3 regions of the Paenibacillus sp. J31R120 genome follow, and region 1 is predicted to be linked to each of the others. Evidence: predicted binding sites of a transcription regulator. Region 1 holds the regulator's gene; each other region holds the start of a gene.

Region 1 (3,989 bases):
CCCCATTTGGTTTGGCGTTCTTGGCAAGACGATATATTTGGCGCCTCCTGCGTTTTTGATCGTTACATATACATTGGTTCCGTCCATATCCGTTACCGTCTCAACACCGTCATGTCCAGATGCGACACGTTCCATCGTTTTTGGAATATCGGAATAGGTTTTTGTCTCCATCGCCTGTGCTATATCGAACATCGCTTCCTGCCAGATCGCATTAAGCGATGCGTCTTCTTCGTTCTGAATGACAATATCCAGCTTGCGTTTCCCTGCCAATGCTTTGCCTTGCTCCGTTACGGATGTGTAGACATCCTTCAAGCTTGCCTCATCGGACAGCTCGACTGATACGCTTACTTTATCCTGCTCAATGACCGGTTTATCCGCATTGGCGATACCCGGTACATTGGCAACGGCATCTGTTAATGGTGAAGCTACCGCGACCTGCTTGTACAACATCCAGCCGCCAAAAAGTGCTGCAGCGGATATCACGACGGTTATGGCGATCGGCATCATTCGAGGCTTTCTCATAACTATATCCCTCCAGTACTGAGTATATATAAAATGTCGTAAATGATCTATCACATTTGCTATACGTTAGTATATCACAATTATATACATAATGCGTTCTGTAAAAACAGGAAACGGGACCATTACGGTCCCGTTTTTGTCGGCAATGTATAGGTTTCAATCAGTGTCGCTTGCTGATCGAAGCTGTAAAATTGATATTTGAAACGTTCCTTGCTGCCTTCCGGCTCCTTATAATACACTTCCCACACGGGGTGCTCCCGGAATAATCCCGGTGTCACACGAATGATGGAAGCGCCGGCATGGTCGTTTAGCCATTTTGTTCGAAATTGGTCTTCCGGCAAAACTTGATCTGCCATCACACGATGCTGCAAAGCTCCTTCTTCATTCAGGAAAACGAATAGCTCTGATTCTGCTTCCGTCGTTCCATAAGCAACCCATGTCGTCGCTTCCCAGACATGCTTGTACAGCTTTTCGATATTCGCCATTTCGCCTGTCGCGAACACGGCTTCTCGCATGCTGCTTTCCTCCGACCACTTCGGCATTTGCACATCACGGAAATAAAAGCCGAACCAAACCCCTAACGCAATCAGGCAAGCGATGATAGCGAACAGCCAGCGCTTTGGCGTCATAAATGGCGGCCTTTTCTTTTCGACCGCTCTCATTAGCCGTTCAGTAACCGCTCGAAGCTTGCGGCTGCCTCATATTTGATCTTCTCTTCATCCATTAATGTGCAGACGCCGTTCTGTACCACCTGACGCCCATCCACCCATACATGCTTGACGTCTCGGCCCGATCCGGCATAAACAAGATGCGATACGATATCCGTAAGAGGGTAGAAATGCGGCTGATCCAAATCGATTGCAATAAAATCAGCTTTGTAGCCGGCTTTCAGCTGACCGATGGAATCTCCCTGCCAGATGGCATTCGCTCCGTACGTAGTGCCAAGCTTAAGAGCCTCCCAGGCCGGGATTGCTGTCGGATCGCCGGATACTCCCTTGTGAAGCAAAGCGGAGAAACGAATTTCTTCAAACAAATCCAGGTTGTTGTTGCTCGCGACGCTATCCGTACCGAGCGACACCTTCACACCGGCTCTCATCAGCTCCGGAAGCCGTGCAACGCCGGAAGCCAGCTTCAGGTTGCTGACAGGATTATGCGAGACGGATACGCCGCGCTCTGCCAGCAAAGCAATCTCTTCATCGGTCAGATGGACAGCATGCGCTACGAGCGACGGACGCGAGAAAAATCCGAGTCGATCCAGATGCTCGACTGGACGTGCGCCGTAATCGCGGACATTCTGCTCCACTTCCGCAATCGTCTCTGACATGTGGGTATGAAGCGGCAAGTCCAGCTCATGTGCAGCCTCCACGAATTTCTCAATATAGGCGGGAGGACAAGTGTATGGCGCATGCGGCGACAGCATCGTCGAGATTCTGCCGTCTGCTTTGCCGTGCCATGTCTTGGCGAAGGCAATCGCATCATTCAGCTTGGCCTTCTGTTCTTCTTCAGAGCACAGACCGATAACACCGCGTGTCAATATGCCGCGAATGCCTGCTTGCTCAGTCATAGTCGCAACCTGATCCATACGATCGTACATATCGACAAACGCAGTTGTGCCCGTACGCAGCATCTCTATAATCGCGAGCGCGCTTCCGGCTCTTGTGTCGGCATCCACATATTTGGCTTCCATCGGCCACATCTTCTGCTCCAGCCATACCTGCAGCTTCTGATCGTCGGAATAGCCCCGCAGCAGCGTCATAGCCGCGTGGCCGTGTGTATTGACCAGACCCGGCATGAACGCCAGCTTGCTGCCGTCAAGCTTCTCTGCATCGGGCAACAGGCCGACTGGCGGTTCAGCGCCAACGTATGTAATTACACCGTCTGTCACAACCATATGTCCCTTTACTGTTTTTGCAGCATCATCCATCGTAACGAATAGGCCATCTTTAATCCAAAGCTGTGTCATCGCTTACGTCTCCTTCATGATTCAAATAATAAGCCAGACTTAACAATTCCCTTGTGAAATCGGCATTATGAATACGCACATCATCCGGCACCCGAAGAATGGCAGGAGCAAAGTTCAAGATTCCCTCTACACCTGCGGCAATAAATTGATTGGCGACATTCTGCGCTTCATGCGCGGGCACGGTAATAATGCCAATTCGTATCTTTTGTTCGGCAACGACCCGCTCCAGCTCGATCATCGGTTCTACGACCAAATTGTTAATATTGGAGCCGATCTTTTCGGGATGCACATCAAATACGGCTGTAATCTGCATATTATCCTTGGAATACTTGTTGTAATTGCATAAGGCATGCCCCAGATTGCCCGCTCCGACCAATGCGACTTTAATCGTTTGATTCAGCTTCAAGATCTGTCTGATCTTCTCAATGAGATACATGACGTCATACCCGATGCCTTTGCGTCCGAATTCTCCAAAATAAGCCAGATCCTTCCGAATTTGAGCCGGGTTCAAGTCAAGCTTGACCCCCAGCTCCTGCGAGGAGACCGTTTGGATCTCCCGGAGATGCAGCTCATTGAGCACTTGCAGATAAATCGGAAGGCGTCTAACGACCGCCTCCGATATTTTTGCGGACTTCATGGGAACCAACTCCTTCTTAACGGGGGTTGTAAAAGCTAAGCGTCTGTTTTTTAATCTCCTGTTGCCGAATGGGCCAGCCATTGCTGCATGCGGGGAACCATCTGGTTCGTATGCATCGTCTCGATCTTGGGGCCCGGCAATGAATACAGGAAGTGCTTGCCATAGTAGGTGTCAATGACTCTCGTATCATAAATGATGACAATACCTTTGTCATGAGCTGTGCGGACTAACCGCCCGAAGCCTTGCTTGAAGCGGATTACCGCCTGCGGAATGGACAGCTTCATGAACGGATTCTGCTTCTGCCGCTGAAGCAGCTCGGACTTGGCCTCCACCAGCGGATGGTTGGGCGGCTGGAACGGCAGGCGGACAATGGCCAGGCACACAAGTCCTTCCCCGGGAATGTCTACCCCTTCCCAGAAGCTGCTGGTGCCAAGCAAAACTGATTCGGGCTGCTGCAGGAACCTGCGGGTCAGCTTCGTCCGGTTGCTGCTGTCGATGCCTTGGCCCAGCAGTTGGATACCTGCTTCATCCAGCTTCAGCTTCAGCGGATCATACACTTGCTTCAGCATCTTGTAGGATGTGAACAAAACAAGCATCCTGCCTTTGGTCTCCACTGCGGTATCGGCGAGCGAGCCAATCAGCTTGTCGAGATAGGCGTCGTCAACAGAAGCGCCCTTAAGCACAGGAAAATCACGCGGAATGACCACAAGCGCCTGCTCCCGGTAATTGAACGGAGAAGGGAGCAGTACCGTTTTCAGCTTGCCTTGCTTCTCATAGCCCTCAAGGCCAAGCTGCTCTTCAGCGTATTGGAAGCTTTTTTGTACCGTCAAGGTGGCGGAAGTCATGACGATGCTGTCTTTTGCATCG
Region 2 (3,989 bases), on a different contig from region 1:
GTTCCTACGCCTCCAAGCTCGGCAACCAATATCTTCGTCCCTTGCGGCACTTCGATACCCGCCATATCGGCAATCTTGACTGCCGGCTGGCCCACGATGACGCCGTTGACGGCGCACTTCTCACTGTTAATGACGAGCTTCGAGACCGCTTCCGTCTCGGCCTTGTTCAGGAAGTAACAGCCATTGTCCTTCATCAGCTTGCGGACTTGATCGTAGACAGGCTCTTCAATGATGACAGCTTGCTCGGATGCGCAGATCATGCCGTTGTCGAACGTCTTGGACAGAATCAGGTCGGTAACAGCTTGCCTCAGATCCGCCGATTGTTCAATAAAGCACGGTACGTTGCCCGGTCCTACGCCAAGCGCCGGCTTGCCTGTGCTGTACGCGGACTTCACCATCGCCGATCCCCCGGTTGCAAGCACAAGGGCAACATCAGGGTGATTCATCAGCTGCTGTGTCGCTTCCACGGAAGGAGTCGCGATCCACTGGATACAGTGAGCAGGCGCGCCGCTTGCCACGGCTGCTTTCAATAGCGTCTGGGCTGCGGCTGCACTGCTATTCTGTGCGGAAGGATGGAAGGCAAAGATAATCGGATTACGCGTCTTCGTAGCAATCAGTGCCTTGAACATCGTCGTCGATGTCGGATTCGTCACCGGAGTTACGCCAGCGATAATGCCTACTGGCTCCGCAACCATCCGGTAATTCTCATAAGCGTTCTCTTCGATGACGCCAACGGTCTTGGCGGACTTGATGTTATGGTAGATGTATTCCGTCGCAAAGATGTTTTTGGTCATTTTGTCTTCATAGACGCCGCGGCCCGTCTCCTCCACCGCCATCTTGGCCAGCGGCATGTGCTGATCGAGACCAGCCAGCGCCATCGCTTGAACGATACGGTCAATTTGCTCCTGTGACATGGACAGATAGGCTTCCTGTGCAGCTCTTGCGCGTTCGACCAGTTGGCCCACTTCCTCAAGAACTGAACTCTGAACTTCTAATTGGCTTGCTTTTACCGCCATAGGTTCCTCCTCCTTGGAGATCTCCGTTTAGTTTCTCTATCTCCTTGTTGACCTCATCTTAACGGAATGCCGCTTAGAAGACGGTGACATAAATCACAATTAAATGGAAATTTTAATATTTTTTATGAAAATAAATAGTCCAGGTCCGTCAATATTTCCTCTGCCAGCGGGAAGATTAGCTCTTCCTCCATTTCGAAGTGTCCGGTCAGGATCAAGCAGCCTTGCGTCAACTGGTCACAGCCGTCCTTCAACATCTTCATCAGCGTCAAGTCCGGGCGGCCCTTATCCAACATCAGCATACCGATCAACGTGCGGCTCGTTTGCAGGAATGAATCAAAAAATTGCAGCGCCAGCTCATGATCCTTCTCCAGTACCCACAAGGACGGCAAGATGGTTGGTTCGTCCTTCTGCTTGTAGTAACGGGAGAATACAGGGAACAGCTCCTCGTCTTCCCACTTCGCATGGCGCTCCAATACTTGCAGCAGCTCTTCCGCGTGCGCCCGAAGCTCCTTCAACATCTGCAGCGTGCCGTAATCGCCGTTGCTGGCTGCCGTCCTTGCGCTGAGCTCGCCCAGCGAGACACAGCTTGCCTTTAATTGCTCATGCTCCGTCTGAAGTCGAATGGCCAGCTGCATGAATGCGCTTGGCCTTGCAGAATCGTTGGGGTCCAATTTCACTGTTTTAGACGGGGTATGGAACATCATCTCCACCTCCAGTTATAGTTCAATCAGCTCATTGTCCCTTGTAGTATAGAGGCTTCGCGGCGGCGGTGCTGTGAGATATATCACCATTGCGGGACAAAAAAAGAAAGCTTTCGCTTAAGCGGAAGCTTTCTTGGCTAACACAATGTTAAGCATGCGAGGTGACCGGGAATAAGAATGGATTCGAAGGCCAAGGCAACCCAGGCTTGACGAATAACGCGTCGTCCTCTCCATCCAGAGGTTCAACCCGAAGCTCCTTCCATTCCACATCAGGCGTGAAATGAAAATGGACGATTTTCGTCTCCTCATTAATCAAGCTTGCTACTATAGACTCGATATCGATGCTGGTTCTGCTAACTATATCGAATAGATGGAGCTCACTTTCCTCATGCTTGAAAAGAACGATCGCCTCTAGCTTTTCAAAGTAATAGAAGTCGTCAGGGAAAGCTAACGTGCTGTAAAACGTAAGCAAGTGCTCATCCCTTATGACGCCAAGCTTATTCGAGACAGGCACTCTGCTCGCTGCCATGGATTGAAGCAGCTCTTGATCCTCCGCATGTTGGAGATCCAGCCGGCGAATCGGACCTGAAGGTGCCTGCAACTGCCCAAGCGACGTTACCTGTAGCGAGAAGCTGCTCTCCGCCACACGTTGAAAGCCGAATTTGGGATAAAAATCATGTACGGTATCATTGGCGAATAGATAGATGAAGTCGCATTTGTTCTCATAGATGTCTAAGATCCGTTGCATCAGCTTGCCAGATAAGCCCTGATTGCGATAATCAGGATGCGTCATCACGGTGCCGATTTGAATGGCTTGATATATCCTGCCATCCGATACCAGGGTCATCTTGTTAATAGAAGCGTTGGCGATGACTTTGCCTTGGTCTGCATAAGAATAGCACACATACTGGTCATTCCAGCCTCCGTTATCATACCAAGCACGGAAGTCCAATTCGAACACAAGCTTGGCCAGCTCAAAAAAGCTCTCTCGGTAGGTTTCGTTCTCTTTCACATTTTCGATCCATAGATATTGGCTCATCTCAATCCTTCAACTCTTTCATCTGCAATTGTCATGCTTACTCAGGTTATGATCTATCTTCTAGTCCTGTAGATTGTGCACTCTTCCAGTCTTTGTTCCGTAATATCTCCGCTTCATCCCCGGCAAAAGCGGCCATCGCTTCACGGTCATCCATAAGCTGATACCTCATCCATGCTGTCAAATAACCTCTGTGTTTGCCGCCGTCTCCCTCGATGGCGGTATGTGCCGCCCCTTTCGCCATAGCCATCATGACCGGTATGTCTGGATTAGCGTTCTCCAGCGCCAGCTTATTGGATGAGGTCGGCGATACGATAAAGTCCCGGGTTCCCCCCATAATGAAAAATGGAACCTTCAGTGCCGATGTATCATAGATGTCCTCCGGGTCGCACCACTTTAAATCAGGCAATGCAATCGAGACCACGGTACGTATAGCAACCCCGACATCATGATTGGTATGAGCGTTAATAACGCCGGTGGAGCCTTGAGAATGGCCTGCCACCGCAATTTGATCCGGATCGATACGCTTATACAGAGGACTTGCTGAATCGCCATTATGGGCTAGCATATATCTGATTGAATTGGCAATTTCATGACCCGTACCGGTCGTTGTACTATACGTATCTATCACTACAAATCCCCAGGATGCTAAATGGCGGAACAGCTCATCGTAATTGGCAGGCAGCGCCCCTGTCCCGTTGCCCCATGCAATAAGGGGATGTGCCTGTTGCGAGTTTGGCTGGTAATAAATTTTGTACAGCAACGCTCCTTGAGCATCCTTAACCTCCAGCGTATCTACCAGATATTCGCCTGGTGCCGCATACTTGGCCTCAACGGTTCCCTCTGCATAGGATACCGGGGCCGAGTTCGCCAGAAAGTATAGCAACACGGCAAAAGCGATGATTAACACCAAGAGAAAACCTAACGTCCCTCGCACCCATTTGTTTCCTGCGATTTTTTTCAATTGCAGCATCTGCACATCCAGCTCCCTATCTTATGACTCTCTCAAATCCGGTTACAATTGGTTAGATAAATATGGATATAAACAGCTTATCACAGAATACTCGGCTAAAAAAACAACTTTTATATGAACATATATTGATTTAAGAGTCGATATGATAAGATTAGTTCTGGCATTTATTCTTCCGTCGGAGCTGATGACGTGTATATCTACTTTTTTGAGACGCTGCTCTACTTATCCTTCGCCGTTACTGGCGGCTATATCTTGCTCCTGTT
Region 3 (3,989 bases), on a different contig from region 1:
CTCAAGCTGCTTGCTCGTATCGGCTATACGTTTCGTGGCTTTTAGCTGATTGGCTGACATCGATTGGACGGCTACCGCATTTTCCGCAGCAGTTATGGAGATTTGCGAGATTTGCTCAACCGATGCGGCGATTTCCTCGGAGCCGGCGGATATCTCTTGGGCAGCGGCTGAAATATCCTGAATTTGTTCGTTCACGATCAAAAACCGATCAGCCGTATGGTTGAACAGCAATTCCACTTGGTTGAACAGCTCTGTGCTTTTAGCCATTTCATCGCTTTCTTTCAGCATCCACGATCCGATCTGCGAGGATTCCTGCTGGATTTGCTGCAACAGCGAGGTAATATGCGCTGCGGAAACCGAGGAGGCTTCCGCTAGCTTGCGTACTTCACCGGCAACGACAGCAAAGCCTGAGCCATGCTCGCCTGCTCGCGCGGCTTCAATAGAAGCATTAAGCGCAAGCAGCTTGGTGAGGTCAGCAATGCTGGAAATCGAATGAAGAACAGGCTCAATTTCCACCATGTAAGTATTCAGCGCTTGTACGGAGGTTGTTGTCTGGTTGACAACCTGAGACATTAAAGCGACTTGCTCCTTCAATCCGTTGATGGAGCTGCGTCCGTCTTCGACCGTATCCAATGCTTCACCGGAAGCGTTGGATACATCGGCGGAGGCTTCGGACACTCGCTGGATGGAAACAATAATTTCCTCCATGGATTTTGCACTTTCTTCAGCTGCTATACGTTGATGCTGCGCTCCGTTCGCCAGTTCTGTAATGGAATGCTCGAGCTGCTGGTTCAAGGAGACCAGTTGGTTTACCTCCAAGCTGAATCGCTCGGTAGAATGGACGAGATCATCTGTCGTTACAGCAATATTGCCAAGGACATCACCGAGGGTGGCTCCCAGCCGCTCCAGCATTTTGTTCATTGCGGAATGCGCCTGTCCGATTTCATCGCTGGACTTCACACTTGTGGTGAGCAGAATCGCCTTCGCTTCCGCGAGATCGCCTTGAGCAATGGCTTCTGCACCGCCTACGATAAGACGCAGCGGTCGCAGAGCTCTGAACATGAACCACGCAATCAGAACAAAAATCAGCAAGGTTAAACATCCCATCAAAATAAATAACGGGTTGCTGTTTTTCATGATCTCCCGATGAATCGTGGCTGCAACGGACACATTAGTATCGATGCCTAACACTCCGATCATCGTTCCGTCCGTATCGTGAAGAGGCGCATATGAAGATATATAATCTCCGTACACGAGGTTGCGGATCACATCGCTCTTCGAAGATTCCCCGTTCAGCAACGCGCTAATAGATGCTTCGGGCACGTCGGTGATTTCCCCGATTGGTGAGGCGGCATCCGATTCCTTAGGTTGTCCGTCGATAAGCAGGATAGGCTGTCTTTTGTCGTCAATCGTAAACGTGTATACATACTGTGCGCCAATCTGGGAGCGGAATTGATCCATCTCTTCGCGGATGCCCCAATACAAATCGTTTTCTTGCGGATCATTTAAAAATTGTTTGTAGGCATCCAAGTCGAATCGTTGCGCGTATGCTTCGGCTATGTGAATACTGAAGCTGCCGATCGTTTCGTTGCTAGCCTTCTTGATGTTTTGGATTTGCATGTAGATGAGAGTGGCTGACAAAATGATGAGCAGCGCCAGAATACTGATGGATAATTTTACAGCCAGACGATTCTTAAGTTTTAACATGAAGCCGTTCCTCTCCCTTGGTCCTAGTGCCATGAATGTCAATGAATAAAATATCCCAACCCCATAAGTTGTTCGACAATGTTTTCTCTTATCCTGCCATATCCCTCGTTATTTTAGGGATGAGCTTCATCTAGCGGGGGCTTGTAGGGAATAGAGCTTGAGATGGCTATATTGAAGCTCGAGGAGTTATGTATTTATTCTAGTGTGACAATCTTCACATCCATGTCTTCGTCCGTCCGTTAATATAACGTTAGAGTCCCATAGTGGAGGCGAATGAACGTGACGAATCGCGAAAAAAAGAAAAAACTAGTTCTCATCGGGAACGGAATGGCCGGCATTGGCACGTTAGAACAAATACTAAAGCTAACAAGAGCGTTTGATATTACGGTATACGGTTCAGAACCCTACCCCAACTATAACCGCATTCAACTGTCCTATGTGCTAGAAGGCAGTAAAACGGTAAACGACATCATTATGAACGATCTCAGCTGGTATGAAGAGTACGGAATCACGCTGCACACGGGCAAGAAAATCGTTCGAATCGATTCTGTTGCCAAACGTGTGTACACGGATGCAGGAGAGTCGGCCGAATATGAGGTGTTGATATTAGCTACCGGTTCCGTACCGTTCGTACTGCCCGTTCCGGGTGCGGATAAGGAAGGAGTCATCGGTTTCAGAGATATTGCCGACTGCAACACCATGATCGATGCGTCGAAGCTATTCAAGAGAGCAACCGTAATCGGCGGCGGTTTACTCGGCCTGGAAGCGGCAAAGGGGTTGGTGCAGCTCGGAATGGATACGACGGTCGTTCATTTGTTCGATACTTTGATGGAGCGTCAGTTGGATCCCGCATCGTCTGCCATGCTCAAGACAGAACTGGAACGGCAAGGGATCAAGTTCGCGATGGGCAAGAAAACGGTAGAACTAACAGGTGATTCCCGGGTTACCGGTCTTAAGTTCGAGGACGGCACCAAGCTGGCGGCTGATTTGGTGGTGATGGCGGCCGGCATCGTACCGAACACTGAACTGGCGAAGGCTAGCGGTATCGAGGTTGCGCGCGGCATCAAAGTAGACGATTACATGCAAACCAGCATCCCGGATGTTTATGCGGTCGGGGAATGCTGCGAACATCGCGGCGTCTGCTACGGTCTTGTGGCCCCGTTGTATGAGCAGGGAACGATACTTGCGAAAAAGTTGGCTGAGGCTGAAACGGCTCCATATATAGGTTCTTCGGTCTCGACAAAGCTGAAGATTTCAGGTGTGGACGTTTTTTCGGCAGGTGTATATGCAGAGACGGAGACACATCGCGTTTTACGCATTCACGACGACTGGAAAGGCATCTATAAAAAGGTGCTTCTCGAAGGCAATAAGATCGTTGGTGCCGTTCTTTACGGCGATGTGAACGACTCCGCCATTCTAACCCGCTGCATCCGGGAAGGCAAGGAGATGACGGATGACCTATACAAGCAACTGTTCGGCGGCGGAGAATGCTGCGGAGGGACAGCGAAAGCTTCAGCCGTTGAAACGATGGCGGACGAAGAAATCGTATGTGGCTGCAACGGTGTGACGAAAGGGGTTATCGTTCGAGGGATCCGGGAAGAAGGCTGGGATTCGGTGGAACAGATCAAAGTATGTACCGGAGCGACCCGATCTTGCGGAGGCTGCAGGCCGCTAGTAGAACAATTGTTGCAATACGCTCTTGGAGATGGATACGACAAGTCGGCGGCCAAGAAGCCCGGCATCTGCGTATGCACACCGCTTACACGCGACGAAATTGTTGCATCTATTCGAGAGAAGCATTTGACGCATGTCCGTGAAGTCATGAACGTCTTGGGATGGAATGAACCGGAAGGCTGTTCGAAGTGCCGTCCCGCGCTGAACTATTACCTTGGCATGATTTGGCCAGAGGAACATGAAGACGAGAAGGATTCGCGTTTTGTGAATGAGCGTCTGCACGGCAATATCCAGAAGGACGGCACGTTCAGCGTCATTCCGCGAATGTACGGTGGCGTGACTTCGCCTGACGAATTGCGAAAGATCGCCAACGTGGCGGACAAATACGATGTGAAAATGGTGAAGGTGACGGGTGGACAGCGTTTGGACCTGCTTGGCGTAAAGAAAGAGGATTTGCCTGCCATCTGGGCCGATCTTGGCATGCCCTCGGGATACGGCTACGCCAAATCGCTTCGTACCGTCAAAACCTGTGTGGGATCTCAATTTTGCCGCTTCGGCACCCAAGATTCGATCGGCCTCGGAATCGAACTCGAACATCGTTATGAACG

Evidence for each region. The regulator Rex, encoded in region 1, represses fermentation and respiration genes when NADH is low (regulators of the CRP and FNR family bind a similar motif). The targets are predictions, from matches to a motif close to TTGTGAAATATTTCACAA.
Region 2: AC0YNW_RS05155 (hemerythrin domain-containing protein) is a predicted target of Rex. The motif match lies at 1,789-1,806, and genes of this name have one in related genera.
Region 3: nirB (nitrite reductase large subunit NirB) is a predicted target of Rex. The motif match lies at 1,910-1,927, and genes of this name have one in related genera.

What each region holds. Positions count from the first base shown of each region.
Region 1 covers NZ_JBWDNN010000003.1:363,223-367,211, forward strand. Annotated here, with positions in the region: gene AC0YNW_RS14045 (hypothetical protein) at 1-522, opposite strand, end outside; gene AC0YNW_RS14050 (hypothetical protein) at 645-1,151, opposite strand; gene AC0YNW_RS14055 (amidohydrolase) at 1,184-2,485, opposite strand; gene AC0YNW_RS14060 (redox-sensing transcriptional repressor Rex) at 2,466-3,122, opposite strand; gene dinG (ATP-dependent DNA helicase DinG) at 3,173-3,989, opposite strand, start outside.
Region 2 covers NZ_JBWDNN010000001.1:1,119,005-1,122,993, reverse strand. Annotated here, with positions in the region: gene adhE (bifunctional acetaldehyde-CoA/alcohol dehydrogenase) at 1-1,016, opposite strand, end outside; gene AC0YNW_RS05155 (hemerythrin domain-containing protein) at 1,139-1,720, opposite strand; gene AC0YNW_RS05150 (GNAT family N-acetyltransferase) at 1,866-2,756, opposite strand; gene AC0YNW_RS05145 (poly(ethylene terephthalate) hydrolase family protein) at 2,803-3,726, opposite strand; gene AC0YNW_RS05140 (copper resistance D family protein) at 3,916-3,989, shown strand, end outside.
Region 3 covers NZ_JBWDNN010000002.1:66,678-70,666, forward strand. Annotated here, with positions in the region: gene AC0YNW_RS06920 (methyl-accepting chemotaxis protein) at 1-1,707, opposite strand, end outside; gene nirB (nitrite reductase large subunit NirB) at 1,987-3,989, shown strand, end outside.